DNA from 4 places in the Streptomyces sp. NPDC045431 genome. Region 4 is predicted to be linked to each of the others. Evidence: riboswitches for the same ligand, from Rfam matches in the RefSeq annotation. Region 4 holds a riboswitch; each other region holds the start of a gene.
What was found. A riboswitch is a leader RNA that binds a small molecule or an ion and turns the genes downstream of it on or off. The one in region 4 is predicted to bind cyclic di-AMP.

Region 1: it holds a riboswitch for cyclic di-AMP, as region 4 does, so the genes downstream of both, AB0A69_RS19995 (LysM peptidoglycan-binding domain-containing protein) here and AB0A69_RS11000 (transglycosylase family protein) in region 4, are expected to answer to the same signal.
Region 2: it holds a riboswitch for cyclic di-AMP, as region 4 does, so the genes downstream of both, AB0A69_RS14770 (C40 family peptidase) here and AB0A69_RS11000 (transglycosylase family protein) in region 4, are expected to answer to the same signal.
Region 3: it holds a riboswitch for cyclic di-AMP, as region 4 does, so the genes downstream of both, AB0A69_RS16065 (NlpC/P60 family protein) here and AB0A69_RS11000 (transglycosylase family protein) in region 4, are expected to answer to the same signal.

Annotation. Positions count from the first base shown of each region.
Region 1 is NZ_JBEZAQ010000009.1:39,345-47,113, forward strand. Features, by position in the region: gene AB0A69_RS19975 (pyridoxal-phosphate dependent enzyme) at 1-209, shown strand, start outside; gene AB0A69_RS19980 (aminotransferase class V-fold PLP-dependent enzyme) at 211-1,425, shown strand; gene AB0A69_RS19985 (class I SAM-dependent methyltransferase) at 1,476-2,231, shown strand; gene AB0A69_RS19990 (hypothetical protein) at 2,318-2,593, shown strand; gene AB0A69_RS19995 (LysM peptidoglycan-binding domain-containing protein) at 2,601-3,359, opposite strand; cyclic di-AMP (ydaO/yuaA leader) riboswitch at 3,364-3,534, opposite strand; gene AB0A69_RS20000 (nucleobase:cation symporter-2 family protein) at 4,147-5,592, shown strand; gene AB0A69_RS20005 (transcriptional regulator) at 5,742-6,458, opposite strand; gene AB0A69_RS20010 (Tm-1-like ATP-binding domain-containing protein) at 6,667-7,769, shown strand, end outside.
Region 2 is NZ_JBEZAQ010000005.1:244,232-252,000, reverse strand. Features, by position in the region: gene bioB (biotin synthase BioB) at 1-1,110, opposite strand, end outside; gene AB0A69_RS14790 (8-amino-7-oxononanoate synthase) at 1,255-2,433, shown strand; gene AB0A69_RS14785 (DUF397 domain-containing protein) at 2,408-2,611, opposite strand; gene AB0A69_RS14780 (helix-turn-helix transcriptional regulator) at 2,671-3,540, opposite strand; gene AB0A69_RS14775 (ATP-binding protein) at 3,781-4,212, shown strand; gene AB0A69_RS14770 (C40 family peptidase) at 4,282-4,761, opposite strand; cyclic di-AMP (ydaO/yuaA leader) riboswitch at 4,766-4,947, opposite strand; gene AB0A69_RS14765 (hypothetical protein) at 5,588-5,791, shown strand; gene AB0A69_RS14760 (urease subunit gamma) at 6,065-6,367, shown strand; gene AB0A69_RS14755 (urease subunit beta) at 6,383-6,694, shown strand; gene AB0A69_RS14750 (urease subunit alpha) at 6,687-7,769, shown strand, end outside.
Region 3 is NZ_JBEZAQ010000006.1:134,671-142,439, forward strand. Features, by position in the region: gene AB0A69_RS16055 (M23 family metallopeptidase) at 1-350, shown strand, start outside; gene pcrA (DNA helicase PcrA) at 354-2,807, opposite strand; cyclic di-AMP (ydaO/yuaA leader) riboswitch at 3,006-3,162, shown strand; gene AB0A69_RS16065 (NlpC/P60 family protein) at 3,161-4,156, shown strand; gene AB0A69_RS16070 (hypothetical protein) at 4,212-4,565, opposite strand; gene AB0A69_RS16075 (NlpC/P60 family protein) at 4,857-5,948, shown strand; gene AB0A69_RS16080 (GNAT family N-acetyltransferase) at 5,961-6,761, shown strand; gene AB0A69_RS16085 (alpha/beta hydrolase-fold protein) at 6,716-7,769, opposite strand, start outside.
Region 4 is NZ_JBEZAQ010000003.1:530,592-538,360, forward strand. Features, by position in the region: gene AB0A69_RS10980 (nucleoside triphosphate pyrophosphohydrolase) at 1-722, shown strand, start outside; gene AB0A69_RS10985 (hypothetical protein) at 755-2,641, shown strand; gene AB0A69_RS10990 (cytochrome P450) at 2,638-3,915, shown strand; gene AB0A69_RS10995 (transglycosylase family protein) at 4,081-5,004, shown strand; cyclic di-AMP (ydaO/yuaA leader) riboswitch at 5,278-5,448, shown strand; gene AB0A69_RS11000 (transglycosylase family protein) at 5,452-6,159, shown strand; gene eno (phosphopyruvate hydratase) at 6,402-7,697, shown strand.

The sequences.
Region 1 (7,769 bases), on a different contig from region 4:
TCAACATCGTCGACGAGCTCTTCGACGAACTGGTCCGCGGCGGCCTGCCGTTCAGCAAGAGCCGGCCCGTGCTGCTCGCCTGCCCCGTCGGGGAGAAGTCCGCCCGGTACGCGGCGCTGCTGACGCGCATGGGGCATCCGGACGTCCGGAGCCTCGCGGGCGGCATCATCGCGTGGCGTGACGCGGGCGCGCCCCTGGTGCGTGACTGACATGGCGCACGAGACGGGACACGACACCGAGGGCGACCTGAAGGAGCTGGCGGAGTGGCAGCGCCCGCTGCGCGCCCAGTTCCCCCAGATCGCGGCCCATCCCGAGTCGGCGTACCTGGACAGCGCGGCCACGGCCCAGAAGCCGCGGGCCGTCCTCGACGCCGCCCACACCTATCTGACCACCTCGAACGCGAACGCGGGCCGCGGTTCCTACCCGTGGGCCAACCACACCACCGCGCTGGTCGAGGGCGCCCGGGACCGGGTCAAGCGGTTCCTGGGCGACCCGGAGCCGGAGCGCTCGGCGGTGCACTTCACCAGCGGGGCCTCGGAGGGGCTGCGCACCGTCGCCCGCGACTGGCTGCCGGAGCTGCTCCGCGACGGTGACGAGATCGTGGTGCCGTTCGCCGACCACCAGGCCAACCTCGCGCCGTGGCGCGAGACGGAGCGGCTGCTCGCCCGGCAGGGCGTGCGGATACACCTGCGGGAGCTGCCGTACCAGGCGAGCTCGGGGGACTACGACCCCGAGGCGCTCGCCCGCGTGGTGGGCCCGCGCACCCGCTTCGTCGCGGCCACCCACGTGCACCACGTCTACGGCGCCGACATGAACGTCCACCGCGTTCGCGCGGTGGTCGGCCCCGACGTGCCGATCTGTCTGGACGCCGCCCAGAGCGTGGGCCACCTGCCCGTCTCGGTCGCCGAGCTCGACGTGGACTTCGTCGTCTTCTCCGGCCACAAGGCGCTGGCCCTGCCCGGCACGGGCGCGATCTGGACGCGCGGCCGGCGCGGTCCGGAGTTCCGGCCGGGCGGCTGGGAGGGCACCCCGAACACGGCCGGTGTCGTCAGCCTCACGGCGGCCCTCGACTGGCTGGAGGAGGCGGGCACGGACCGCATCGAACGGTGGACCGTGGCCCTGGCGGCCCGGCTGACCGACGGACTGGCCCGGATGGACGCCTACGAGGTGCTCGGCTGCCGCTCCAGCCTGGACGCCGCCTCCACGGTGCAGCGCCGCAGACACATCGTCACCTTCCGGCACCGCGGGATCGGCTCGCAGGACCTCGGCTTCATCCTCTACAGCCACGGCTTCATGGTGCGCTCCGACAGCCACTGCCAGGCGGGGACGGACCCGGAGGACGGCTCGGTGCGGATCAGCCTGCACGTGTACAACGCACCCGAGGAGATCGACGGGCTCCTCGCCACGCTCGCCAGTCTGCAATGATTTCCATGACCGTTTAGAGGTGTGGTGAGAAGGCAGGGGCGCGAGAGGACATGAGTGTCAGTACGGTGGCGGCCGCGCGATGGGTGGACCGCTGGGAGAGGCAGCAGCAGCGCTACGCGGTCGACCGCGAGGAGGCGTTCACCGTCATCGCCGACGTCGTCGAGGGCGTGACGGCGGAGCGGCGGGCGCCCTTCGTCCTCGACCTGGGCAGCGGGCCCGGCTCGCTGGCCGCGCGACTGGCCCGCCGCATGCCCCGCGCCCGGGTCGTGGCGGTCGACGCCGACCCGCGCCTGCTGGAGCTCGGCCGGGCCTACTACGGACCGGCCGTGCGGTACGTGGAGGCCGTCATCGGCGAGCCCGGCTGGCTCGACGCCGCCGGGACGGACGGGCCGGTGGACGCGGCCGTCTCCACGACGGCGCTGCACTACCTCAGCGAACGGACCCTGCGCCGGGTCTACCGCGACCTCGCCGGGCGGCTGCGCCCCGGCGGGGTCCTCGTCAACTGCGACCACATCTGTCCCGACTCCGCCAAGGTCGGCGAGCTGGCCCTGCACATCGGGCGGCGCCGGGCCGAGCGGGAACCGGCCGTCGCGGACGAGGACTGGGAGACCTGGTGGTCCGGGGTCGCCGCGGACCCGGAGCTGGCCGCCCTGTTCTCCGCCCACCGCCACCACCGGCACCCGCGCTGCGAGGGCAACGACCTGACCCTCTCCGGGCACCTCGCCCTGCTGCGCGAAGCGGGCTTCGAGGAGGCGGGAGCCGTCTGGCAGTTCGGCAACAACCACGTCCTCGTGGCCGTGCGCTGACCACGCGCCGTAGCGTCACGGCTCCTTCACGCAACCGCCCCGCCCCGCCGGTCGCGCGACCGGCGGAGCGGGGTCAGCATGGGAACGTGACATGGGCATCGTGGACGACGGTCCGGGTCTACGCCGGACGCGGTGGCGTGAGCACCGACACGGTCGGTGTCATCACCGGTGAACTCGACGTGCACACGACCTGGGTCGACGGCGAGGCGCGGGTGGCCGTGCAGCACAGCGGGGCCTCCGACTGGTTCCCGATGAGCGGCAGCCCCGTGCCGTGCTCGTCGGAGGAGGCCAGCCGCGTGCTGCACGACGCCGTCGTGGAAGCCGTACGGTCCGGCGGCGGGGCGACCGTCCCCCGTCAGTAGGCGCCCGTCAGTAGGCGCCGAAGACGTTGTCGATCGACCCGTACCGGTCGGCCGCGTAGTTGCAGGCCGCGGTGATGTTGGCGACCGGGTCGTACGGGTCGGTCGACGTGCCGGGCACGTGGTACGCCCGGAACGTCGGGTCGATGACCTGGAGCAGGCCCTTGGACGGGGTGCCCGCGGCGGCGTTGGAGTCCCAGTTGTTGATGGCCAGCGGGTTGCCCGAGGACTCGCGCATGATGTTGCGGTGAATCCCGTCGTACGAGCCGGGAATGCCGCGCTCGGCCATGATGGCGAGCGCTTCCTTGATCCAGCCGTCGAGGTTGTTCGCGTACGTCGCGGGCTTCGCGAGCGCCGGCCGCACGGTGGAGCGGCTGGCCCGCTCGGCGGCGGCGGGCGCGGCGGGCGCGGCCTTCGCCTTGGCCTTCGCGCCGATGGTGAGCTTCATGCCGGGGCGAATGAGCGACGGGTTGTCGCCGACCACCGACTTGTTGTCCTCGTACAGCTTCTTCCAGCCGCCGCTGACGCCACGGTCCGCCGCGATCTCGGAAAGGGTGTCACCCGCGACCACGGTATAGGTGGCGGGTTTCGCCGGGGCCTTTTCCACGGCCGCGGAAGGCACCGCGTTCGGCACCGCGTTCGGTGCCGCCTCGGCTGCGGTCGCGCCGAAGAGGGGAAGGGCGAGTGCGGCGCCGCCCGTGCCCGCGGCGGCGACACGGCGGGCGAGCGGATTGTTCTTGGGGCGGCGGTGCTTACCCTGTGCGGGCATGGCGGATTCCTCTCCGTCGCCTGCGAGGTGAGCTGTCGGGTTCGGGCTGGAGATGCCCGGCCGTATCCGCACGCGACCGCGTGCGCACATGACTTCACCCCAAGCCGTTCCGTATACACGGACCGGCGGCTTACCTGGTTCCCCCGCTCCTGCCGTACGTCGGTGGTGGGTGGGTGCGGTTTCCGGACGGCGGCAGGATTCGGCGGTCCGACCGGATTGCGGTGACGGTAAGCGAGAGCCTCGGGCCGGAACAAGTCGTGAAGAGCGCACGCGCGATTACGGAAATGCCATGAAGGGAGTTCTGCCGGAAAGTCAATTCCCTGTCCCAGCAGGGGAAATGCGGTGCGGAGGACGTGCACCCCGAATAACGGGAGGTGAGTCATGTCACGGCGCGAGCAAATCGCCCTCGGGGTCGCCTTATCGGAGAACCGAGGCGAGTCGGACGAACATGTGTGAAACCAGAGATGTTCGGGCGAAAGGTGCGTCTTGTGGGGCGGGGGAGCGGTGAGTGTCGTGCCGGTTACTCGCGAGGAACGTCCGACGTCAACTAAGGTGAGCGCCCCGATCGGCTCCACCTGCGGATCTCATGCGCAAGGCGGCTTCGCCATGCCGATCGAAGGAAAGTCCTCCAACCAGGACGCACATCTCAGTGCAGGGCGACGTGGTGTCGGCAACTCCGCCAGACGTCGGCTCCGTACGGGCCGGCGAGGCCTCGTCCTGACACATTCCGGGCTCCGAGGCGTCGGCTCCTCTCTCATTCACCTACCTCTCGTAAGGCAAGGCAGAGATGGCACGAGTCTCCCGACGGCACTCCGGGACGCAGACGCATCCCGTCGACGAACTGCTCCCCCTCCCGCAGCTCACGCTCTACGGCTTCCAGCACATCCTCGCGTTCTACGCGGCGGCCGTCATCGTCCCCGTACTCCTCGGCAACGCCCTCGGGCTCTCCGACGAGCAGCTGGTCCACCTGGTCAACGCGGACCTGCTCACCTGTGGCATCGCCACGATCATCCAGGCGCTCGGGGTCTGGCGGATCGGTGCGCGCCTGCCCCTGGTGCAGGGCGTGACCTTCACCGCCGTCTCCCCCATGGTCGCGATCGGCATAGGCGCGGGCGGTGGTACCGCCGGTCTGCTGGTCGTCTACGGCGCGGTCATCACGGCCGGCATCGCCACGTTCCTCTTCGCGCCGTTCGTCGGCCGGCTGGTGAAGTACTTCCCGCCCGTCGTCATCGGCACGATCCTCACCATCATCGGCATCACGCTGATCCCGGTGGGCCTCCAGAACGCCGCCGGCGGCTCCCACCTCATCGGCGACCCCGCGTACGGCTCCGGGAAGAACCTCGCCTACGCGCTCGGCACCCTGCTCCTGATCCTGGTCGTGGTCCGGCTCGGCAAGCCGTTCCTCGGCAGCCTCGCCGTGCTCATCGGGCTCGTCGTGGGGACGGCCGTCGCCTGGCTCCTGGGGGACGCACACTTCGACGCGGTGGCGGACGCCGACTGGTTCGGCGTCACCACGCCCTTCCACTACGGCATGCCGCAGTTCGAGCTGCTGCCCATCATCGCCATGGTCGTCGTCATGCTGATCACGATGGTGGAGACGACCGGCGACGTGTACGCCATCGGCGAGATCTCCCGGAAGAAGGTCGACAGCGACACCGTCACGCGCGCGCTGCGGGCCGACGGCGTCTCCACGATGCTGGGCGGAATATTCAACTCTTTCCCTTATGTGGCATTCGCGGAGAACATCGGACTCGTCCGCATGTCCAAGGTGGTGAGCCGCTTCGTGGTGGTGGCCGCCGGTGTCTTCATGATCCTGCTGGGGCTCCTGCCGAAGGCCGGCAGCCTGGTCGCCGCGATCCCGCACCCCGTGCTCGGCGGCGCGGCGATCTCGATGTTCGGCATGGTCGCGGCGGTCGGCATCCAGATCCTCGCCAAGGTGGACCTGCGCGAGGAGCGCAACGCCATCATCCTGGCGGTGAGCCTCGGCGCGGCGATGCTGCCCACGACGGTCAAGCCGTTCTTCGAGCGCATGCCGGACGACGTACGGGCGGTGCTGGACAGCGGCATTACGCTGGGTGGTCTCACCGCCCTCGTGCTGAACCTGTTCTTCAACGCGTTCACGCGGCGCAAGGCGATGGAGATCGACTGGGAGGACTACGAGGACGAGACCCCGCCCGCCGGGCCCACCCACCCCGCCGCCCAGTCGGCCCCCGGCGCCGGCGCGTGGCGCTGAGCCCTTCTCGCGACGGCGCGACAGCGCAGCGCGGCAGGACGACCGACGGCCCCCGGACATCCGGGGGCCGTCGGCCGTCCTGCGCCTCCTGCGCCTCCTGCGCCTCCTGCGCCTCCTGCGCCTCCTGCGCCTCCTGCGCCTCCTGCGCCTCAGAAGCCGCGCGGCGGCGGCTCGTCGCCCACCTCGCCGATCAGCTCCCAGAAGTGGTCCACGAGCCGGTGCAGGAACGCCGAGCGCTCCGCGGCGACCTCCTTCAGCCGGGAGTCGTCGTTGCGGGCCATCAGGTGGCCCATGTACCGCTCGGCGAACCCCGCGAACTCCGTGTGCATCGTGCGCAGGGCGTCGCCCACCGAGGTCTCGTCGACGACGACGATCTCCGCGACGGGCGTCACGTACGCCTTCCAGCGTCCCTCGATGGCCGTACGCAGCAGCCCGGCCAGCTCCTCGTCGCGGCCCATGATGCTCACCAGCCTGCGCAGGGACAGCCCCAGGGCCTCCACCAGAGCCCTGGTCTGCCGGATGTCGCCGTCCCAGCGGTGCGCCGCCTCCGCCGCCCGGTACGCGGCGGGGTCCATGCCGATCCGGTCCGCCAGCCGCTCCACGCTCAGCTGCCGGGCCAGCCGGTGTTCCGCCAGCGTGCGCGGCTCGATCCCCATGAGCGCGGTGGCGGGGCACCACAGCACGTCGGCGAGGGCGAAGAGGTGGGTTTCCGAGGGGAGATGGGAGCCCTGTTCCCAGGCGGCGATCAGGTCCGGGTGGACGGGAACACCGCACGCCGCCATGGACTGGGCCACCTGTGAGGTCGTCAGGCCCATCCGGGCTCGCGCCGCTCTGGCCTCTCGGGGGGAGAAGGGAGTGCTGTACACGAAGGACACCTAAGGGAGTGGATGAACATCCAGGAGCGGGCAGGCTAACAGATGCTCCAGTGGTAGGAAGCGTCAACTTCCCTTAGATCGCAAGGCGATATGGCTTTGTAGGCTTTCGTTCGATGGTCGAACGTTTCCGGTCGGTAGTCGGACGGCGACGGTGCGGGCGGTCTTGCCGCGAGGGGTCCGCCGGCTGGAAAGTACGGTCATGACGATGGTCGTACTGGTGGGGACCCTGGACACCAAAGGGCTGGAGTACGGATGGCTGCGCGAGCGGCTGCTACGGCGGGGCGTGGACGTCCTGGTCGTCGACACGGGGGTGGCCGGATCCCCGCGGATACCCGCCGACGTGGAGCGCGCCGAGGTGGCCCGGGCCGCCGGCGTGGACCTGGAGGCGCTCCGCGCCCGGGGCGACCGCGGCGCGGCCGTGACGGCGATGGCCAGGGGCGCCGAGGCGACCGTCCTGCGGCTCCACCGCGAGGGGCGGCTGCACGGCGTGCTGGCCATCGGCGGCAGCGGCGGCACCTCCATCGCCACCCGCGCGATGCGCGCCCTGCCGCTCGGGGTGCCGAAGGTGATGGTCTCCTCGATGGCGGCGGGCGACGTCTCGCCGTACGTCGGTTCCAGCGACATCACCATGATGTACAGCGTGGTCGACATCGCCGGGGTGAACCGGGTCTCGGCCCCGATCCTCGCGAACGCCGCCGACGCGGTCGCCGGCATGGCCGAGGGCTTCGCGGCGGCCTCCCGGGCGCTGGTCCCCGCCGAGTGGGGCGCGGACGGCGGCGCGCCGCTGGTCGCGGCGAGCATGGCGGGGGTGACCACCCCGGGCGTCGACGCGGCCCGCGAGCGGATGACGGACCTCGGCTACGAGGTCCTCGTGTTCCACGCCAGCGGCGCCGGTGGCCGCACCCTCGAAGCGCTGGCCGGGCAGCGGCTGTTCGCCGGCGTCCTGGACCTGACGGTCTGCGAGCTCGCCGACGACCTGTGCGGCGGCATCCTCACCGCCGGGCCGGACCGGCTCGCCGCCGCCGGGCGGGCCGGCGTGCCGCAGGTGGTGAGCCCGGGCGCGCTCGACATGGTGAAGTTCGGCCCCGTGGACACCGTCCCGGCGCGGATGCGCGACCGGCACGTCCACGTACACAACCCGTCCATCACGGTGGTGCGGACGACGGAGGAGGAGTGCGCCGAACTGGGCCGCCGCGTCGCGGTCAAACTGCGCGCCGCCACCGGCCCGACCGCCCTGTGCCTGCCGCTGCGCGGGCTGTCCACGCTGGGTGCGCCGGGCGGGCCGTACCACGACCCGGCCGC
Region 2 (7,769 bases), on a different contig from region 4:
CACCGCCGGTGCCACCGCCGGAACCTCCGCCGGAGCCTCCGCGTCCGACCCGCACACCGAGCCGGAGCCGCAGCCGCCGCCCGAGGAGCCACAGGACGCGGCGTCCGAGCGGTGCTCCGGCAGCGTCGTCGTGTCCGTGCCCTCCACCTCGAAACCGGCGTCCGCGATCATCTCCAGGTCCGCCTTGCCGGCCTGGCCCTCGCTGGTGAGGTAGTCGCCCAGGAAGATCGAGTTCGCGAGGTGCAGCGCCAGCGGCTGGAGCGTGCGCAGGTGCACCTCGCGCCCGCCCGCGAGCCGGACCTCGACGTCCGGGCAGACGAACCGGACCATCGCCAGGATGCGCAGCGCCCGCTGCGGGGTGAGGTTCCACTCCTTGGCGAGCGGCGTGCCCTCGAAGGGGATGAGGAAGTTCACCGGCACCGAGTCCGGGTCCAGTTCGCGCAGCGCGAAGACCACGTCCACCAGGTCCTCGTCGCTCTCGCCCATGCCCGCGATGAGCCCGGAGCAGGCGGACAGGCCCGCGGCGTGCGCCTTTTGCACCGTATCGACGCGGTCCGCGTAGGTGTGGGTGGTCGTGATGTCCCCGTACGTCCCCTCGGACGTGTTCAGGTTGTGGTTGTACGCGTCGGCGCCCGCCGAGCGCAGCCGCTCCGCCTGGCCGTCGGAGAGCAGGCCCAGGCAGGCGCAGACCTCGACGCCCTCGTTCTCTTCCTTGATCGCCGCGATGGTCTGCGAGACGCGGTCCACGTCCCGGTCCGTCGGCCCGCGGCCACTGGCGACCAGGCACACCCGCTTGGCACCGCCCGCGACGCCCGCGGCGGCCGCCTTCGAGGCCTCCTCCGGCTTCAGCCAGGTGTACTTGAGGATCTCGGCCTTGGACCCGAGCCGCTGGGAACAGTACGAGCAGTCCTCCGGGCACAGGCCCGACTTCAGATTGACCAGGTAGTTGAGCTTCACCCGGCGCCCGAACCACTTGCGCCGCACCTTGCCGGCCGCGGCCACCACATCGAGCAGCTCGTCGTCGGAGGTCGCCAGCACGGCGAGCGCTTCTTCGCGGGTCGGCAGCTCGCGCCGAAGCCCCTTGTCCACCAGCGTGTTCAACAGGTCCATGGCGCCGATCCTGTCCTACGGCACACCCCCTGGCCAAGGAGGAACCGGACAAGAGAGCGGCTGAGCGGTGTGTGTATGACCACACTGTGCCCCCCGCTGTCCCGGGCTAGGGTCTGTGCGCTGCCTACAAAAGGGACCCGACCCATGCCGCAGGAAGACCCCTTCGACTGGACCGACGCCGAGGCGCGCCGCCGCACGGACGCCGGTCTGGTACGCGTGCTCCGCCCCCGGCCCGCCGAGCCGGAGCTGCTCGACCTGGCGAGCAACGACTACCTCGGCCTCACCCGCCACCCCGCCATCACGGAGGCGGCCGCCGAGGCCGCCCGCCGCTGGGGCGCCGGCGCCACCGGTTCGCGCCTGGTCACCGGCACCACCGAGCTCCACACCGAGCTGGAGCGCGAACTGGCGGACTTCTGCGGCTTCGAGGCCGCCCTGGTCTTCTCCTCCGGGTACGCGGCCAACCTGGCCGCCCTCACCGCGCTCAGCGCCCGCGGTTCCCTCATCGTCTCGGACGCGGGCAACCACGCCTCGATCGTCGACGGCTGCCGCCTCTCGCGCGCCGAGACCGCCGTCGTTCCGCACGCCGACCCCGACGCCGTGAACAAGACCCTCGGCACCCACCCCGGCCGCCGCGCCCTCGCCGTGACCGACTCGGTCTTCTCGGTCGACGGCGACGCGGCGCCGCTGGCGGAACTCGCAGCCGCCTGCCGCGCGCACGGCGCCGCGCTGGTCGTCGACGACGCGCACGGCCTCGGCGTGCTGGGCGACGGCGGGCGCGGGGCGCTGCACGCGGCGGGGCTCGCGGGCGACGCGGACGTCGTCGCCACGCTCACGCTGTCCAAGTCCCTGGGCAGCCAGGGTGGAGCGGTCCTCGGCCCGGCGCGCGTGATCGACCACCTGGTCAACGCCGCGCGGACCTTCATCTTCGACACGGGCCTGGCCCCGGCCGCGGCGGGCGCCGCGCTCGCGAGCCTGCGTCTGCTGCGCGCCGAGCCGGGCCTGGCCGGCCGGGCGCGTACGGTCGCGGCCACCTTGCACGGGCGGCTGACGGCGGCGGGCCTGACCGCCGTGCGGCCGGACGCCGCCGTCGTCTCCGTACGCGCCCCGTCGCCGGAGCAGGCCGTGCGGTGGGCCGCGGACTGCCGCGCCGAGGGGCTGGCGGTGGGCTGCTTCCGGCCGCCGTCGGTGCCCGACGGGATCTCGCGCCTGCGGCTCACCGCCCGCGCCGATCTGACAGAGGTTCAGATCGAGACGGCCGTGGCCACGATCCTCCGAACGGCGCCGGACCCGGCGCCGGTCAGCCCGCCTGCTTCAGGGAGCTGACGAAGGACGTCCAGGCCGCCGGGGAGAACCGCAGCGGCGGCCTGGCGGTGTCCTTCGAGTCGCGCACGGCCAGCCGCGCGGCGTCGAGACGGGCCGCCTCGACGCAGTTGTTCATGCCCACGCTGCGGCTGCTGCGCCGCCACTGCGGGCCATCGTGGTGTGCGAGGTAAGCAGACATGTGGGGTGCCTCTCCCTGGGGGGTCTCTCGCCGATCAGGCGGGATCAGCGCGAGAACCCCTACGCGCCGTCACCGATCCCGGCGATGAGTTCCGACGACTCCTCGGGCGTCAGGGCGTGCGCCTGCATGGTGCGGAACGCGGCGCTGTACGCCTCGAGGTCTTCCGTGCGTTCGAGATAGAGGCTACTCGTCAAGTGGTCGAGAACCACCACATCCAGATCAGACATGTTCGCGAAGGAGAAAATAACGAAAGGCCCGGAGAGGCCGACGTACCCGCCCACCGCGAACGGCAGCACCTGGAGCCGCACATGGGGCAGGTCCGCCAGCTCCCGCAGCCGCCGCAGCTGCGCCCGCATCACCCCCGGGCCGCCCACCTGCCGCCGCAGCACCGCCTCGTCCAGTACCGCCTCCAGGCGTAGCGGCGGATCGCCGAACAGCACCTCCTGGCGGGCGAGCCGCACCTCCACCAGCGAGTCGACCGCCGTCACCGGCAGCCCGTCCAGCGCCGCGCGTGTCACCGCCCGCGCGTAGTCGGCCGTCTGCAGCAGGCCCGGCACCACCGAGGTCTCGAGTGTGCGCGCCGCGCACGCCTGCGACTCCAGGCTGATGAAGTCCTGGTACTGCGGCGGCAGCACGCCCCGGTACGCGTGCCACCACCCCGTGCCGCCGCCGTCCGCGGCCGCGCCGGAGAGGGCCTCCACCAGCGCGCGCTGGCGCGGTTCACGTACGCCGTAGGCGTCGAGCAGCCGTGACACGTCCTCGCCCGTCACCCCGCTGGCACCCGTCTCGATCCGGCTGACCTTCGACTGGTGCCAGCCGACGAGCCGGGCCGCGTCCCGGCTGGTGAGCCCGGCTCTCAGGCGCAGCCGCCGCAACTCCTCGCCGAGCTTGCGGCGCCGCACCGCCGGACCGTGCCGCGTGCCCCGCACGACAGCCCCACCTCCCGCCCTCCGGAACGCTGGACCAACCCGCCAGTCTGCCCGCCGGAACCGCTCTCGCGTAGCAGGGTTCACCGCTTCGAGCGACAGATATATGCATATCTTGGGGGATCGGCCCCACCTGGGGCGACATAAGTGGCACTCTGGCGCGAAGCGCAATCCGAGGCCGTCCTCGCACAACATCCGCTCCCTGTCGGAGTCCGGCCCCGGTGGGAAAGGGACAGCGTCGCCATGGCAGACCACCAGGAAGCATCCGTCACTCTGCCGAGCGATCCAGCCTCGGTCTCCGCAGCCCGCAGATACGTGGCGGACGTTCTTACCGAATGGGGCCTGCCGGCCGAGTCCGACACGGCGGACGCGGTACGGCTGATCGTCTCCGAGCTCACCACCAACGCCGTCCAGCACACCTTCGGGCAGTCACCGACCTTCACGGTGGACATCCGGCTGGAACGGGACGAGCAGCTGCGCATCGGTGTCACCGACAGCCACCCGCGCTGGCCGCAGCGCCTGCCCGCGGCCGTGCAGCAGGACAACGGCCGCGGCATGGTCATCATCCGCTGGCTCACCGCCGAACGCGGTGGCCGCCTGACGGTCACTCCGACCGGTGAGGGCGGCAAGACGGTGTGGATCGCCCTGCCCTGGTCCGTCCCCGTCCGGGGCTGAGCGCCCGCCCGGTACGGCGGCGGCCCCGTACCGCCTGGGCGTGCGGTACGGGGCGTACGAGCCGTCGCGTCAGCGCACGCGCCCGTAGTAGACCGACTTCGACCAGATGCGGTCGAGCTTGACCACCGAACCCGACTTCGGTGAGTGCCAGATCTTGTTGTCCCCGGCGTACAGGCCCACGTGGTAGACGCGTCCACCGGAGTGGAAGAAGACCAGGTCACCCTTCTGCCGCTGCGACGTGGAGATGTGGCGGGTCTTGTTGTACTGCTGCTGCGCGGTGCGCGGCAGCGTCTTGCCGGCCTTCTTGTACGAGTAGAGCGTGAGGCCGGAGCAGTCGAACCGGGACGGGCCCGCTGCCCCGTACGCGTACGGGGAGCCCTTCTTCGACGCGGCGACGTTCAGCGCCTTCGTGGCGTGCGTCGCGGCGGCGGCCTCGGCCTGGGGGACGGCGCCCGGCGCCAGCATGGTGCCGCCGACGGCGGCGAGCGTCAGTGCCGAGACGGCACCGGCTCGGGACAGCAGAGACGGGACATGAATCTGCGCGGTCATAGCGCAACCCTTCGTCAGCCGCCTGTGAAGGATGACCTGTCGGGTTCGGGCTGGCGAAGTTGCCCGGCCGCTGACGCGGCTTCACCCCAAGGGGCGGCCATGGTGCGCTCGCCCCGGACTGCTTGGGTCCTCCACTCCTGCCGATCCACTCCTGTCGACCAGTCGTCCGGACGGCGGCAGGACTCGGCGTCCGCCCGGGCCGCCCCGCCGCGGTGGCGGGGGCTTGTCGTCGAAGGGATCTTGACCCATGACAGGGCGAAATTCCGAGTCGAAACGGAAGTTTGTGAGGCTCCTCACGACTGATCCATTCGAGTGGACAGAGGCGTTTTGGCGCGACGCGACGGCCGATTGATGATCCGTGGACCAGCGGCGGAAGGTGATGTTCCGCCAGATGCGTACACCATGGGCGCAACTCGTACAGTGCGTAATTCCCTCGTTTGCGTACGCCGAACGAGGGTGGCTCATCGGCCCTTCTGCGCCCATCCGTGCTACGCCGAAATCCCTCATCAGGCGGGCTCCTGAGGGGGCGTCATCCGCGCAGCCCGACATTCGCCATCGAGAACGCACGGCGCACGCGCCAGCGTCCGGGTGTGCGCCTCGCCCTCCCGTGGTCATGCGTCGAGCGCAGTGCTCCCGCGGTGCGGCCGTGCGCCCGCCGAGCGCCCGGTTGACCCCACTCCGGGGGTCGGAAGCGTGCGGGATCGTTTCATCGTCCTCGTGCGGGTGACCGGGCGCGTATCCGGGGTGTGGGGGTGGGTAGCCAGGGGCCGACTCGAGCCAACCGGCGAGTCAGAACCCGTCACCCCGCCACAGGGAGGGAACCCGTATGCGTCGCATCGCGGCCGTCGTCCTCGGAACCATCGCACTCCTCGGATCCACCGTCACCACCGCCTCGGCGGTGGCGGTGCCGGACCCCACCGCCGTCCTCGACTGCGTCACCACCAGCGCGACCGACCTGACCACCATCGTCGACCCCGCCGCGCCCGCCCTCCCCTCGGAGGTCCCGGGCGCGAGCTGCCTGGCCGTCTGAGGCGGGCACCGCGGCTCGCCGGGCGGCACGGGCGCACCCGTACCGCCCGGCGAGCGGCCGCGCCTCGTATACGACCCGCGCTGCGGGCCCGGCGGGTGGCCGCTCGTGTCCCATGGCCAGGCAAAGCGGTAGTTAACCTGCTGGAAAAACTTCTGCCCGAGATTGAAATATCTCTCCCTCACAATCGTTTCCGCAGGTCAACAGAGTGTTGAAGCCGGATAGGGTCCCGCTGCCGCCCGGGGTCGTGCCGGGCGGGAACATGTGAGGTGAAACGTGCAACTGAGCCCGCACGAGCAGGAGCGCCTGCTCATCCATGTCGCTGCCGACGTGGCGGAGAAGCGCAGGGCACGCGGGGTGAGGCTCAACCACCCCGAGGCCGTCGCCCTCATCACCGCGCACATCCTGGAGGGGGCCAGGGACGGCCGGACCGTCGCCGAGCTCATGGCGTCCGGGCGCAAGGTGCTCAGCCGGGACGACGTCATGGAGGGCATCCCCGAGATGATCCACGACGTCCAGGTCGAGGCGACCTTCCCGGACGGCACCAAGCTCGTCACCGTCCACGAGCCGATCGTCTGACGGGGCCCGCCACCGATGATCCCCGGAGAGATCCTCTACGCCGACGAGCCCGTGCCCCTCAACGAAGGCCGCCCCGTCACCCGCCTCACCGTGCTCAACGCCGCCGACCGCCCCGTGCAGGTCGGCTCCCACTACCACTTCGCCGAGGTCAACCCGGGCCTCGCGTTCGACCGCCCCGCCGCCCGCGGCCTGCGGCTCAACATCGCCGCCGGCACCGCCGTGCGCTTCGAGCCCGGCATCCCCGTCGACGTGGAACTCGTCCCGCTCGCCGGCCTGCGTGTCGTCCCCGGCCTGCGCGGACAGACCGGAGGTGCCCTCGATGGCTGAGCTCGCCCGCCCCCAGTACGCCGACCTCTTCGGCCCCACCACCGGCGACCGGATCCGCCTCGCCGACACCGACCTGCTCGTCGAGATCGAGGAGGACCGCTCCGGCGGCCCCGGTCGCTCCGGCGACGAGGCGGTCTTCGGCGGCGGCAAGGTCATCCGCGAATCCATGGGCCAGGCCCGCACCACCCGCGCCGAGGGCGCCCCGGACACCGTCATCACCGGCGCCGTCGTCCTCGACCACTGGGGCGTCGTCAAGGCGGACATCGGCATCCGCGACGGCCGCATCACCGGCATCGGCAAGGCCGGCAACCCCGACACCATGGACGGCGTCCACCCGGACCTCGTCATCGGCCCCGAGACCGAGATCATCGCCGGCAACGGCAAGATCCTCACCGCGGGCGCCGTCGACGCGCACATCCACTTCATCTCGCCGACCGTCGTCGAACAGGCGCTCACCTCCGGCATCACCACCCTCGTCGGCGGCGGCACCGGCCCCGCCGAGGGCAGCAAGGCCACCACCGTCACCCCCGGCCCCTGGCACCTCGCCCGGATGTTCGAGGCGCTGGAGACGTACCCCGTCAACATCGGCCTGCTCGGCAAGGGCAACACGATGTCGCGCGAGGCGATGCACTCCCAGCTGCGCGGCGGCGCCCTCGGGTTCAAGATCCACGAGGACTGGGGGGCGACCCCGGCCGTCATCGACGCCTGCCTCGGCGTCTGCGACGAGACCGGCGCCCAACTGGCCATCCATACCGACACGCTCAACGAAGCCGGGTTCGTCGGCGACACCCTCGCCGCCATCGCGGGCCGCACGATTCACGCGTACCACACCGAGGGCGCGGGCGGCGGTCACGCCCCCGACATCATCACCGTGGTCTCGGAGCCGTACGTCCTGCCCAGCTCCACCAACCCGACCCGCCCGCACACCGTCAACACGCTCGACGAACACCTCGACATGCTGATGGTCTGCCACCACCTCAACCCGGCCGTCCCCGAGGACCTGGCGTTCGCCGAGTCCCGCATCCGGCCCTCGACCATCGCGGCCGAGGACATCCTGCACGACATGGGCGCCATC
Region 3 (7,769 bases), on a different contig from region 4:
GACAGGCCGGCGTCAACTGGATGTCCCTGCACACCGGGATCGACTTCCCCGTGCAGTACGGCACGCCCGTGATGGCCGCCACCGACGGCACCGTGCGCACCCAGTGGAACAGCGCCTACGGGAACATGGCCATCGTGACCGCCAAGGACGGCACCGAGACCTGGTACTGCCACCTCAGCAGCACCAAGATCCGGTCCGGCGAGGTCAAGGCCGGTGACGTCATCGCGTACTCCGGCAACTCCGGCAACTCCACCGGACCGCACCTGCACTTCGAGGTACGGCCCGGCGGCGGCTCCGCGATCGACCCGCTGCCGTGGCTGCGCAGCCACGGCCTCGACCCGACCGCGTAGCGCTTACAGCTTCTCGACCGGCGCGTACCGCAGCAGCAGCCGCTTCGGCTTCTCGTCCCCGAAGTCGATCGTCGCCTGCGCGTCGGCGCCCGCGCCCGTCACCGCCATCACGGTCCCGAGCCCGAACTGGTCGTGCGTCACCCGGTCCCCGACCGCCAGCGCGATCACCGGCTTGTCGGTCGTACGCCGCGTGGCGAAGCCCGACGGGCCGGAGCGGGAGCGCGAGGACGACAGCGACGCGGTGATCCCGGAGGCCGGGCCGCCGGACGACGGCTTGGCCATCGCGCCCGTGCGCTTCCACTCCAGGTGCTGGGCCGGGATCTCCTCCAGGAACCGCGAGGGCGGGTTGTACGAGGGCTGGCCCCAGGCGCTGCGCATCGACGACCGCGTGAGGTAGAGCCGTTCGCGGGCGCGCGTGATGCCGACGTACGCGAGGCGCCGCTCCTCCTCCAGCTCCTTGGTCTGGCCGAGGGCGCGCATGTGCGGGAAGACGCCGTCCTCCATGCCCGTCAGGAACACCACCGGGAACTCCAGGCCCTTGGCGGTGTGCAGCGTCATCAGCGTGATGACGCCGGAGCCCTCCTCGTCCTCGTCCGGGATCTGGTCGGAGTCGGCGACGAGCGCCACCTGCTCCAGGAACTCGGCGAGCGTGCCGGGGTTCTCGCCGCGCTCCTGCTCGAACTCCAGGGCCACGGCGGCGAGCTCCTGGAGGTTCTCGATGCGGGTCTCGTCCTGCGGGTCGGTGGAGGCCTGCAGTTCGGCGAGGTACCCGGTGCGCTCCAGGACCGCCTCCAGGACCACGGCCGGACCGGCGCCGGATTCGGCGATGGTGCGCAGCTCGTCGAGGAGCGTGTTGAAGCGCTTCACGGCGTTCGCGGAGCGCGCCGCCATGCCGTACGCCTCGTCGACGCGGCGCAGCGCCTGCGGGAAGGTGATCTTCTCGCGGAGGGCCAGCGCCTCGATCATCGCCTCGGCGCGGTCGCCGATGCCCCGCTTGGGCACGTTGAGGATGCGGCGCAGCGGGACGCTGTCCTCCGGGTTCGCCAGCACGCGCAGATACGCCAGGACGTCCCGGACCTCCTTGCGCTCGTAGAAGCGGACGCCGCCGACGACCTTGTACGGCAGGCCGACGCGGATGAAGATCTCCTCGAAGACGCGGGACTGGGCGTTCGTCCGGTAGAAGATCGCGACGTCGCCGGCCTTCGCCTCGCCCGCGTCCGTCAGCCGGTCGATCTCGTCGGCGACGAACTGCGCCTCGTCGTGCTCGGTGTCCGCGACGTACCCGGTGATGCGCGAGCCGGGGCCGGCGTTCGTCCACAGGTTCTTGGGGCGGCGGCTCTCATTGCGCTCGATCACGGCGTTGGCCGCGGAGAGGATGGTCTGGGTGGAGCGGTAGTTCTGCTCCAGCAGGATCGTCGTCGCGTCCGGGTAGTCCTCCTCGAACTGGAGGATGTTGCGGATGGTGGCGCCGCGGAAGGCGTAGATCGACTGGTCGGCGTCACCGACGACGCACAACTCGGCCGGGGCGAGGTCGTCGTAACCCGTCCCCACCAGTTCGCGTACGAGCGTGTACTGGGCGTGGTTGGTGTCCTGGTACTCGTCGACGAGGACGTGGCGGAAGCGGCGGCGGTAGTGCTCGGCGACGTCCGGGAACGCCTGGAGCAGGTGGACCGTCGTCATGATGATGTCGTCGAAGTCCAGGGCGTTGGCCTCGCGCAGCCGCGCCTGGTACATCCGGTACGCCTCGGCGAGCGTCTTCTCGAAACCGTCGGCGGCCTGGTCGGCGAAGGTCTCCTCGTCGATCAGCTCGTTCTTGAGGTTGGAGATCTTGGCGCTGAAGGACTTCGGCGGGAACTTCTTCGGGTCGAGGTCCAGGTCGCGGCAGACCAGCGCCATGAGCCGCTTGGAGTCGGCGGCGTCGTAGATCGAGAAGGACGACGTGAAGCCGAGCCTCTTCGACTCTCGGCGCAGGATGCGGACGCACGCACTGTGGAAGGTCATCACCCACATGGCGTTGGCGCGCGGGCCGACGAGCTGCTCGACGCGCTCCTTCATCTCGCCGGCGGCCTTGTTGGTGAAGGTGATCGCCAGTATCTGGCCCGGGTGGACGTGCCGGGTGGCCAGCAGGTGGGCGATGCGGTGGGTGAGCACCCGGGTCTTGCCGGAGCCCGCACCGGCCACGATGAGCAGCGGCGAGCCGGTGTGGACGACGGCGGCGCGCTGCTGGTCGTTCAGCCCCTCCAGCAGCGCGGCGGGGTCCACGACGGTGCGCGGCGCACCGTCGCGGTGGTACGCGTCCCGGGCCGGGGGCACGTCGAAGCGGTCCCCGAAGAGGTCGTGCGGGACCTCCTCCGGGGCCGGGGCGTGGCCCTCGGCGTCCTCGGGGGGCGGCGGCGGTTCCTCGGAGGTGTGGTTCCGCAGGTCCGCCAGGAAGCTGTCGTCAAAGAGGCTGCTCATCGCCTATCGAGTCTAGGCCGCCCCACTGACAGTCGGGGCCGAACAGACTTCGTCGCAGAGCGCGATGACACATAAGCACCGCGTAAAGGTCACGAAAATGTATCCGGCATATCGAACATCATCCTTCACAGCACCACCACACGTTGGCTAGCGTGCCGCACAAGCGGACCGTTCCCTCATCGGCGAACCACGCCGATCGGACCGCCCACGCCGAATCCACTCTCCCCGCACGGGAGTTGGAACCGGGGACCCACCATGCACCATGGGGTGAATCGGCCGCTTCCGCAGGCCGTAGGGCACCTTCCGTTCGCCCGAACCCGCCGGTTGACCCGGTAGGCGGTCTACGGAAGGAGATGCCGGCCTTGGCGTCGCATCGCAAGCCGCGCAGCAGCACCACCCGCACGTTCGGTTCGTTTGGCACGTTCGGTACGAATTCCCCCGCCGTCGGGGTCACGACGGCCGCCATCGCCTCGGTCACGACCCTGCTGTCCGCCCAGTCGGCCGAGGCCGCGCCGGGCCGGCCGACGGTGGAGGAGGTGCAGAGGAAGATCGACGACCTCTACCGGCAGGCCGGAGGCACGGGTACGCAGGCGCAGCGGTACGCCCAGCCCGTGCGGCCCGCCCCGCCGGCCCAGCCCGTGCGGCCGGCCCAGCCCGTCGAGCCCGCCCCGCCCAGCCCGTACGTCCCGCACATCGAGGCGGAGCCGACCGCGAGGCCCGACAACGATGCCGTCGAGGCCGCCGAGGCGTGGAAGGCGGAGATCCCGGCCCCGCGGGCCGAGCCCGCGAAGACCCCCGAGGCGCTGCGCGCCGGCAAGCGGACGGTGCAGCGCAAGCTCGCGGAGGCGCACGCCCTGCTGGCGCGGGAGGAGACGCGGACGGAGACGCTGAGCGAGACGCCGACCGGGACGCCGACCGGGACGCGGGCGGAGGCCCCGGCGTACGGGCCGGAAGCCCGCGGGACCGAGAACGGAACCGGTCACGGGCCCGACCGCACCGCGGCCGAAGCGGACAAGGTGCTGGCCTTCGCCCGCGCCCAGCTCGGCAAGCCGTACGTCTGGGGCGCGGCCGGCCCGAGCTCGTACGACTGCTCCGGCCTGACCCAGGCGGCCTGGAAGGCGGCGGGCGTCGACCTGCCGCGGACCACCTGGGAGCAGGCCCGCGTCGGCACGCGCGTCTCCATGGACGAGCTGCGCCCCGGCGACCTGGTGTTCTTCTACGACGACATCAGCCACGTCGGCGTCTACCAGGGCGACGGCGTGATGATCCACGCCCCGCGCCCCGGGATGAACGTCCGCGAGGACGCGGTCCACTCCATGCCGCTGTACGGCTGCGTGCGCCCCGCCTGAGGGGCCCGCCTGAGGGGGGCGGCCCGCCCGTGGGAAGCGGGCCGCTCAGGTCACATCAGGTCCAGAGCGTCGCGATGAAGATGTTGGCGACGGTGAGGCCGCCCACGGCGCCGAACAGCGCCTTGTCGACCGTCTCCTCGTCCCGCTTGACGTAGACCAGACCGAGAATGACGACCAGGATCGCCAGCTTCACGCCGATCTTGATGTTGTTCACGGTCTGGTCGTCGGCCTGGTTGAGCCCGACCAGGGCCACACCCGTCACCAGCATGGTCAGCGCGCCGTGCAGCATGCCGGGGCTGAAGCGCGCCGTACCCGCGCCCATCGCCTTCATCTGGGACAGGAAGCCGCCCAGCAGGGCGCCGATACCGATGATGTGCAGCGCGACGAAGACATTGATGAGTACGTCCATGGGCCGGAGCCTAACCGGGGCCATAGCACCGGTCGCCGGTCAGGGTTGCCTCATTCGTCGCCTCGGTCACAGCTGATACGGAATGAGAGATTCCAGGCGCGTCGCCGCCAACGGAAGCCGTTCCCGAACTCTCACCTGCGGGCAATTGCGGTCACTCCCCCTCACCACCGTGACCGGCGGGTTTAGCGTCCTCCCCCAGGTGGCCGGTTCTCCCACCGCCGTCTTCCGACTCCCGGGCGGCGGCCGGCCACCCCACCCACACGCGACAGGGAAGGGAAGTGACCCGCCCTCGTGGCAGCTCACCCAGAACCTTCGAAGCACGGCGATGACGGCGGTCACGGCAAGCACCGCAAGCCCCGGCAGCGCTCCCTGAACGGATCTGCGGCCGGGCGGGTGGCCGGGCGCACCGCCGTCGGCTTCGTCCTCGCCGGGGCGGCGACCGCCACCGCCCTCAGCGGCGCCGGGCACGCGGAGCCCCGCCTGTCCCCCGCCCAGGTCAGGAGCGAGGTGGACCGGCTGCACCGGGAGGCCGAGGAGGCCACCGAGCGGTACAACGGCGCGAAAGAGCAGGCGGACAAGGCCCGCTCCTCCCTGGACGCCCTGCGGGACGAGGCCGCCCGCCGGACGGAGCGGCTCGCCGCCACCCGCCACGCGCTCGGTTCCGTGGCCACCGCCCAGTACCGGCACAGAGGCCTCGACCCCGCCCTCCAGCTCGCCCTCTCCAGTGACCCCGACGCGTACCTGGAGGGCGCCGCCCTCGCCGAGCGCGCCGGGACCCGCCAGGCCGACGCCATCGCCGCCCTGCGCCGCGAACTCGCCGGGCTCGCGCAGCTGCGCGCCGAATCCGGCGGCCACCTGCGGGAGCTGGAGGCCCGCCAGGACGAGCTGCGCCGCCACAAGACCACCATCCGGCAGAAGCTCGCCGCCGCCGAGCGCCTCCTGGGCCGGCTGTCCGCCCCCGAACGCGCCCGGTACGAGAACCCCGGCCCGTCGGCCGGAAGCCTCCCGCCGGCGCGAGCGCCGCAGGCGCCCAACCCGCGCGCCGCGCAGGCCGTCGCGTACGCGTACGGGGCCCTCGGCAAGCCGTACGTATGGGGCGCGACCGGGCCGTCGGCCTTCGACTGCTCGGGCCTCACCCAGGCCGCGTGGCGCTCCGCGGGGGTGTCCCTGCCGCGCACCACGTACACCCAGATCAACGCCGGACAGCGCGTACCGCGCTCCGCGCTCGCCCCCGGTGACCTGGTGTTCTTCTACTCCGGTGTCAGCCACGTCGGGCTCTACGTCGGCGACGGCAAGATGATCCACGCGCCGCGCCCCGGCGCGCCCGTACGGATCGCGCCGATCGACGAAATGCCGTGGGCGGGAGCGACCCGGGTCGCATAGGGTCCGGGATCCATGACCATGGATCGCGACACCCGTGAAGCCGTTCCCGACGGCATCGCCGCCGACCTCCAGGACTGCGTCCGCACCCTGGCGCAGCGGTCCCCCGACCACCGCCGCGTGGGCCCCTTCACCCTGCGCTACAACCCCGCATGGGACATCCCGCCCGCCAACTACGCCGTCCCCGACGCGGGCGCCGCGCCCACGAAGGCGGAGATCGACCAACTGGTGGCGGCCTTCCGCGCGCTGCAACGGTTGCCGCGCCTGGAGTTCCAGCCCGCCTGCGCGCCGGAGCTGGAACCTGCGCTGCTCGCCGCCGGGTTCACCGTCGAGCGGCGGGCGCCGCTGATGGCGTGCGCGCCGGGCGGGCTGCGGGAACCGGGACCCGTCGACGGCATCGCGTTCGGCGAACCGGCGGACGACGCCGCGTACGCGGCCGCCGCCGCGGTGCAGAACCTCGCGTACGGCGGGACCGGCGAGGCGGACGAGGGCGCGATCCGCTGGCTGCGCACGGCGGCGGCCGGCGGCGGCGTCGCCGGCGTCGCCACGGACACCTCCGACGGTACGACGGTGGGGGCGGGCGGCTGCTCGGTACCGGTGGACGGGCTGAGCGAGCTCGCCGGGCTGGCGGTCGCGGCGAGCCACCGGCGGCGTGGCATCGGCGCGGGCCTCTCGGCGTACCTGACGGCGACGGCGTTCGCGCGCGGTTGCCGGCTGGTGTGGCTGGAGCCGGCCGACGCGGCGATCGAGCGGATCTACGCGGGGATCGGTTACCGGCGGGTGGCGGAGAAGGTGGACGTCTCACTGGCTCCGTGACCCCCGGCGGCCCCCGCCCCGGGTCCCGTCCCCATGCGCGCCGTCAGCCACTCGAAGACCGCCGGCACCTCCCGCATCCAGGAGGCCGTGCGGTGGCCGCCCGTGACCTGGCGCACGTCGATCCGGGTCGGCGGCCGGGAGACGGCGCGCAGGTCCAGGCCCTGCTGGAAGCCGTCCTGCCCGTTCCCGGTGAACAGCATCGTGACCCTGGGCGGGGTCGCGGCCGCCTTCAGGAGGGTGAGCGGGTTGTGCCGGTGCCGCAGCTCCGGGTCCCGGCCGGTGAGCGAGGACGGCTCCGCGGCCGGGTCGTTGTAGCCGGACATGCTGATCGCGTACCCGTACCGGTCGGGGTGCGCGACGGTCAGCTTCGCGGCGCAGTGGGCGCCCGCCGAGTACCCGGCGACGGCCCAGCCGTCGGGTGTGTCGAGGGCGCGGAAGTTGTCGGTGACCATCCGGCGTACGTCGATGCTGAGCCACGAGTCGGCGTTCACCTTGCCGGGGATGTTCGCGCAGCCGGTGTCGGTGTCGCCGAGCAGGGTGGTCCGCGGCGACACCAGGATGAACGGCGCGACCTTGCCCTGCCGCATCAGCGGCTCCAGCTGCCTGCTCGCGTACAGGCTGCCGAACCAGGACTTCGGGGAGCCGGGGAAGCCGGAGAGCAGCTCGACCACCGGGAACCTGCGGTCCTTGTACGCCGGGTCGTCGTACTGCGGCGGCAGCCATACGTACACCTCTGCCTTCACCCCGGAGATCCGGCCCTTGAGGGTGGTGCGCCGGATGCCCTCGCCCATGCCCGGGTCGTCGACCGGCTCGAACGTCTGCCGCACCTTCGGCAGGTCGGTGACGCGCTTGCCGCCCGTGCCGTCGGGGCCGAGGTCGATCGCCGCGTCGACGTGGTCGCTGGTGCCGAGGAGGTCGCCCCAGCTGTCGTACAGGCGGTTGGCGTTGTTGACCGCGACGAAGACCACCACGATCGCGGTGAGCTGGGCGAAGGCGACCATGCCGAGC
Region 4 (7,769 bases):
GCGAGGGCGACAGCGCCCTCACGGACGGGCTGGCCCGCATGGCCGGCTCCGGCCGCGTGGCCATGCCCGACCTGGAGCTGCTCCCCGGCTCGTACGACCTGCCGGGCGCCCGGCTGCTGGACCTGGTCGAGGTCATGGACCGCATCCGGCGCGAATGCCCCTGGTCGTCGCGGCAGACCCACGAGGGCCTCGCCAAGTACGGCATCGAGGAGGCGTACGAACTCGTCGAGGCCATCGAGGACGGCGACCGCGACGAGCTGCGCGAGGAGCTCGGCGACGTACTCCTCCAGGTCGTCTTCCACGCCCGCATCGCGCAGGAGCACGACGAGGAGCCGTTCTCGATCGACGACGTCGCCGGCACCATCGTCGACAAGCTCATCCACCGCCACCCCCACGTCTTCGGCGAGGAGCGCGCCGAGACGCCGGAGGAGGTCAAGGAGCACTGGCTCCGTACGAAGGCGATCGAGAAACAGCGCGAGTCGGTGACCGACGGCGTCCCGCTGGGCCAGCCCGGTCTCGCCCTCGTCGCCAAGCTCGCGAGCCGCGTGCGCAACGCCGGACTGGACGTCTCCCTGCCGTCGGGCGAGGGCATCGGTTACGAGCTCCTCGCCCTCGCGGTCCGCGCCGAGGCCGAGGGCGTCGACCCGGAGGCGGCGCTGCGGGCGGCGGGGCGGGCGTACCGGGACGCGATCCGGGCGGCGGAGGGGCACGCGGCTCAGTAGCGTGTCCTTGAAGGACGAATGGGGCGGGGGCCATGGACGAGGAGACGCGGGCGGCCGAGGTCGCCGCCGTGCGTAATCAGGTGTCCGGCGGCGAGTTCTCGGCCGTCGTCCAGTCCGGCTCGATCGGCGCCGTCCACGTCGGCGCGGCCTCGCCGCCCGATCCTTTCCTCTGGCTGCCGGTCCGCGAGACGGACCCGGTGGCGCTGGGCGGCCGTCACTATGACGGCCCGTACGTCCTCCGGGACCGCGACGCCGAACTGGCGGAGCTGAGCGGCCTGGTCGTCGTCACCGGCGAGCCGCTGTCCGGCAAGACCACGACGGCCTGGGCGGCGATGGTCCGCGCGCTGCCGGACCACCAGGTGTGCGTCCCCCCGCCGGGCGCCGACCTGCGCCCCCTGGCCCGGCACGAGGGCGGCCCGTGGGTGCTGTGGCTCGACGACCTGGAGGGCCACCTCCACGAACGCGGCCTGGACGCGGGGCTGCTGGCCCGGCTCACGAGCCTCGGCGTGCCGGTGCTCGCGACGATGTCGGACACGGCGTACGACGAGCACCGCTTCGAGCCGTCGCCGCATGCGCGGGTGCTGAGCCGGGCCCGGACGGTGGAGCTGGGCCTGGAGTGGAGTCTGCCGGAGCTCATGCGGCTGACGGAGAGTGGCGACCCGGGCCACTGGTTCGTGCTCGAAGGGCAGCGGGGCCGGACCAACGTGACGCAGTACCGGGGCCTCGGCCCCGACCTGTGGGCCGAATGGCAGCGGGCCCGCCGCCCGGCCAACCACCCGCGCGGCCACCGGCTGGTCAGGGCGGCCATCGACCTGCACCGCTGCGGGAGCACGAAACCGCTACCGGTGGAGCTGCTGCGCCAGACGCATGAGCTGTACGACGTCGATGCCGGCTCCGGCGAATCCTTCGAGGACGCCCTCGCCTGGGCGGCCCGCCCCCGGCTCGGCATCACCGGCCTGCTCGTGGAGGAGCCGGGGGGTCGGTGGCGTGCGTACGGCTCGCTCATCGTGGACGCGATGAAAGCGGACGCCTTTCCGACGCTGGACGCGGTCTGGGAAGCCGCTCTCGCATACGACCCCATGGCGGTGAAACCGCACGCGGGCGTGCACTACCTGAAGAAGGCGAAGGCCGGTGACGCGGAGGCGATGTACCGCTTCGCGCGGCTGTGGGACGACGACGCGTGGCTCCGGAAGGCCGCCGACGCGGGCCATACCGGCGCCTGTCGCGAGCTGGGCCGGTCGCTCGCCGGGCGTGGCGAGACCCGCGAGGCGGAGCGGTACCTGGAGGCCGCCGCCGAGGCGGGGGACACGGAGGCGGCGTTGGAGTTGGGGGAGCTGCTTCTGAAGCGGGCGGTGGCCTGGCTGACCAAGGCCACGGACGGCGGAAGTCCGGAGGCGGCGCACCTACTGGGCGACCTGTATCTAGGAGCGGGGGAGGAAACGCGCGCCGCCAACCTGTACGAAGACGCGTTTGCTGCCGGGTATGACGGCGTCGCGCGGAGTTACGGCGCCTACTACCGCTACACAGGGGCTGAGGTGTACGCCAGGTTCTTCTTCCAGCGTGCCGCCGACGCGGGCGACGAGCTCGGAGCGGCGGCACTCGGCGCGAAGCCCTGGTCACCAGAGGACGTCGAAGACTACTTGCGCGAGTTCGCCGGCCAGGAGGAACCGATGGACACCACCCACCTCGGGATGCTTCTCGAAGAGAACGGCCGCGAGACGGAAGCCCGTGCCTGCTACGCCAAGGGCTTCGACCTCGGCGACCCCTACGGCGCCTTCCGCCTCGCCCGCCTCCTCGCCAAGGAGGGCAAGCCGGAAGCGGCACGCGCCTGGATGCGCAAAGCCGCCGACGCCGGTCACCCCGGTGCCGTGAAGGCCCTCGCCGCCGAGGCGGGCGGGGCGGATACCGTCGAGGGGTGAACGCCCCGAACCACCCGAACACGCCACCCGAGCTCTTCACCTGGGAGTTCGCCACCGACCCCTACCCCGCCTACGCCTGGCTCCGCGAGCACGCCCCCGTGCACCGCACCAAGCTGCCCAGTGGGGTCGAGGCGTGGCTGGTCACCCGGTACGCGGACGCGCGGCAGGCGCTCGCCGACCAGCGGCTCAGCAAGAATCCGGCGCATCACGACGAGCCCGCGCACGCCAAGGGCAAGACCGGCATTCCGGGGGAGCGCAAGGCGGAACTGATGACGCACCTGCTGAACATCGACCCGCCGGACCACACCCGGCTCCGGCGCCTGGTGTCGAAGGCGTTCACGCCGCGGCGGGTGGCGGAGTTCGCGCCGCGGGTGCAGGAGCTGACGGACCGGTTGATCGACAACTTCGCTACAAAAGGGAGCGCGGACCTCATCCACGAGTTCGCGTTCCCGCTCCCCATTTACGCGATTTGCGACATGCTCGGCGTCCCGCCCGAGGACCAGGACGACTTCCGGGACTGGGCCGGGATGATGATCCGGCACGGCGGCGGGCCGCGCGGCGGAGTCGCGCGGTCGGTGAAGAAGATGCGGGGCTACCTCGCCGAGCTGATCCACCGCAAGCGCGAGGACCTCGGGGAGGACCTGATCTCGGGGCTCATCCGGGCGAGCGACCACGGCGAGCACCTCACCGAGAACGAGGCCGCGGCGATGGCGTTCATCCTCCTCTTCGCCGGGTTCGAGACCACGGTCAACCTCATCGGCAACGGCGTGTACGCCCTGCTGCGCAACCCCGGCCAGCGCGCCCGGCTGCAGGAGTCCCTCGCCGCGGGCGAGCACGGGCTGCTGGAGACCGGGGTCGAGGAGCTGCTGCGGTACGACGGGCCCGTGGAGCTCGCCACGTGGCGGTTCGCGACCGAGCCGCTGACCATCGGCGGGGAGCGCATCGCGGCGGGGGACCCGGTGCTGGTGGTGCTCGCGGCCGCAGACCGGGACCCGGAGCGGTTCGCGGAGCCCGACACCCTGGACCTGGCGCGGCGCGACAACCAGCACCTCGGGTACGGGCACGGCATCCACTACTGCCTCGGCGCGCCGCTCGCCCGCCTCGAAGGGCAGACCGCGCTGGCGACACTGCTGACCCGGCTGCCGGACCTCCGGCTCGCGGTGGATCCTGCCGATTTGCGGTGGCGTGGGGGGCTCATTATGCGGGGACTGCGCACGCTCCCGGTCGAGTTCACCCCCTTTGCGGAGCCCTCGGATGTGACGATCCGTCAGTAATGTGATCTTCGCGTAATCTCCGCTGCATCGACTTGTGACTAGCGTTCGAATGCCGCTACGTTCACCGTCACCTCAGCAGTCACGCGAAAGGCACACCGCATGCGCTCCGGGAACGGCAGGCACCGTCGACCCCGTCAGGCCCCCGCCATCGTTGTCGCGGCAGGGGTGACCGGATCCGCCATCGCCCTTCCGCTGCTCGGCGCCGGCTCCGCGTCGGCCGTCGACGCCCACACGTGGGACCGGGTCGCCGAGTGCGAGTCCGGCGGCGCGTGGAGCGCCGACATGGGCAACGGCTTCTATGGCGGACTCCAGCTGTCGCAGGAGACGTGGGACGCGTACGGCGGCAAGCAGTACGCCCTGCGCCCCGACCTCGCCAGCCGCGCCCAGCAGATAGCCGTGGCGGAGCAGGTCTACGCCGCGACGGGCGTGAAGACCTGGGAGACCTGCGCCCCCATCGTCGGCCTGGGTGGCACCGCCGCCACGCCGGCGAAGGGCGCCAAGCCCGACGTGTCCACCGACGCCGCGACGCCCGAGGCCACGCCGGACGCCGCTCCCGAGACGCCCGCCCCGGCCGGGGCCGACGCCACGCAGCCGGTGGAGCCCACGGAGCCCGTGGCTCCGGCCGACCCGGTCGAGAGCCTCCTGCCGACGGAGCCCGCCGAGCCCGCCAGGCCCGCCGAGCAGGCCACGCCGGACGCCGCACCGGAGGCGACCGCCCCGGCCGGCCCCGGCACCGGAAAGCACCGCGGCGCGCCCGACCCCGCGGAGCCCCCCGCGGCGACGGACCCGGCGGCCACGGACCCGGCCGCACCGGAAGGTGACACCACCACCGGCGCCGACAATTCGGTCAACGGGCGCGAAACGGACGGCCACACGTCGCGGGGTGACGGCGCGGCACGCGACCTGGCGGACGCCCAGCCGGGCGCGTACACCGTCCGCCCCGGCGACAGCCTCTCCGCCATCGCCGCGGAGCAGGATCTCGAAGGCGGCTGGACCGCCCTCTACGACGCCAACCGCCAGACCGTGGGCGAGGATCCGGACCTCATCCTCCCCGGCCAGAGCCTCGATCTGGCGCCCGAGAAGCCCTAGTTGACCGGGGCTATTGGTGCCCCTATGTCCGGTTCTGCGCCAGTGAGACATGAGTCTCTTTGCGCCAACTGGTGCCTCACGAACGCACGATGTGTCCGTTCCGCCCCTCACCTGCGCAAACGTCCGTCAAGCGCAAGGCAGTAGGGGCGGATTGACCCGGATGTCCGTCTTTGAACTTCGCCGGGCTCTGTGTTTACGGTCTTTATCGCTCGCCACCGCGGGCCCCTCCGACCGGTACGCCGAATCCTGCCGCCGGACGCGAGGGAACAGTCGTCGCGTCATGCGCCGAAGGCAGGAGCGGGGGACCCAAGGTAGGTGCCGGCCCCCGGCCGTCGAATGACGGTCCGTGAGCCGGCTTGGGGTGAGGCCGCGCGAGTCGCGCGGCGGGGCAGCTCATCAGCCCTAACCCGACAGCTCACCTCGTAGGCGTCGGTGAGGAGATGCTCCATGCTGTTTTCCAGCAAGGTTTCCGGCAAGGCCAAGCACCGTCGCCCGTCCAAGGCGGTCCGTTTCGCCGCGTTCGCCGGCATCACCGGCGTCGCCGTGGCCGCCCCGCTGATGGGCGCCACCTCCGCCTCGGCCGCCACCTCCGCCGAGTGGGACAAGGTCGCCCAGTGCGAGTCCGGCGGCAACTGGTCCATCAACACCGGCAACGGCTACTACGGCGGCCTGCAGTTCTCGGCCTCCACCTGGGCCGCGTACGGCGGCACCGCGTACGCCTCCACCGCCGACCAGGCCAGCAAGGCCCAGCAGATCGAGATCGCCGAGAAGGTCCTGGCCGGCCAGGGCAAGGGCGCGTGGCCGGTGTGCGGCGTGGGCCTGTCCAACGCCGCGTACAACGGCGGCGCCGCCGAGCGCACGGCCGAGCAGCCCACCACCCGCAGCGAGCAGCGCACCGCGCCCAAGGCCGCCCCCAAGGCGCCGAAGGCCGCCGAGTCCGCGCCGAAGGCCGCGTCGAAGACCGTCACCACCCCGACCGGCAAGAAGGTCGAGAAGGGCGACGGCGAGTACAAGGTCCAGGCCGGTGACACGCTCAGCACCATCGCCGCCGAGAAGAAGGTCGCGGGCGGCTGGGAGAAGCTGTTCGAGCTGAACAAGGACATCGTCGACGACGCCGACCTCATCTACCCGGGCCAGCAGCTCCACCTGAGCTGACCCCGGAAGGCCCCGGCCCGCCGCTCACGCGGCGGGCCGGGGCCTTTGCGGTTACCCGCAGGTAAACCTTGCGGGGTTTTGCCCCGGAATCGGGGCCCTCGGGTCGTTTTTCGTCCCACGAGGCGGGCGTCGGCTGGCCCCGGCCCCCCGGCCGGTTAGGCTCTTGTCGCACGGCGCAAGGCCAAAGAGACCCTGCACCCTGCACCGCTCGCGTCACAATTCGCGTCACATCCCAGAAGGAGATGCTCGTGCCGTCCATCGACGTCGTCGTAGCCCGGGAAATCCTGGACTCCCGAGGCAACCCCACGGTCGAGGTCGAGGTCGGCCTCGACGACGGCAGCACCGGCCGTGCTGCCGTTCCGTCCGGTGCCTCCACCGGTGCGTTCGAGGCCCTCGAGCTCCGCGACGGGGACAAGGACCGCTACCTCGGCAAGGGTGTCGAGAAGGCCGTCCTCGCCGTCATCGAGCAGATCGGCCCGGAGCTCGTCGGCTACGACGCCACGGAGCAGCGGCTGATCGACCAGGCGATGTTCGACCTGGACGCCACGCCGGACAAGTCCTCGCTCGGCGCCAACGCCATCCTCGGCGTCTCCCTCGCCGTCGCGCACGCCGCCTCCGAGGCGTCCGACCTGCCGCTCTTCCGCTACCTCGGCGGCCCGAACGCGCACCTGCTGCCCGTTCCGATGATGAACATCCTGAACGGCGGCTCGCACGCCGACTCCAACGTGGACATCCAGGAGTTCATGATCGCGCCCATCGGCGCGGAGTCCTTCTCCGAGGCCCTGCGCTGGGGTGCCGAGGTCTACCACACCCTGAAGAAGGTCCTGAAGGACAAGGGCCTCTCCACGGGCCTGGGCGACGAGGGCGGCTTCGCCCCGAACCTCGACTCCAACCGCGCCGCCCTCGACCTCATCCTCGAGGCCATCAAGCAGGCCGGCTACACCCCGGGCAAGGACATCGCGCTGGCGCTCGACGTCGCCGCGTCCGAGTTCTACAAGGACGGCGCGTACGCGTTCGAGGGCAAGTCCCGCTCGGCCGCCGAGATGACCGACTACTACGCCGAGCTCGTCGAGGCGTACCCGCTGGTCTCCATCGAGGACCCGCTGTTCGAGGACGACTGGGACGGCTGGAAGACCATCACCGAGAAGCTGGGCGCCAAGGTGCAGCTGGTCGGCGACGACCTGTTCGTCACCAACCCCGAGCGCCTGGCCCGCGGCATCGAGGAGGGCGCGGCCAACGCGCTGCTCGTCAAGGTCAACCAGATCGGCTCGCTGACCGAGACCCTCGACGCCGTCGAGCTGGCCCAGCGCAACGGCTTCAAGTGCATGATGTCCCACCGCTCCGGCGAGACCGAGGACGTCACCATCGCCGACCTGGCCGTCGCCACCAACTGCGGCCAGATCAAGACCGGCGCCCCGGCCCGCTCCGAGCGCGTCGCCAAGTACAACCAGCTGCTGCGCATCGAGGAGATCCTCGACGACGCGGCGGTGTACGCCGGCCGCAGCGCCTTCCCGCGCTTCCGCTTCTCGGGCGAGTAAGGCCGATAGGCCCTCAGTAGCCCGGTTACGTACGTCCCCGGCCACGGTCCCGTACCGTGTCCGGGGACGTAC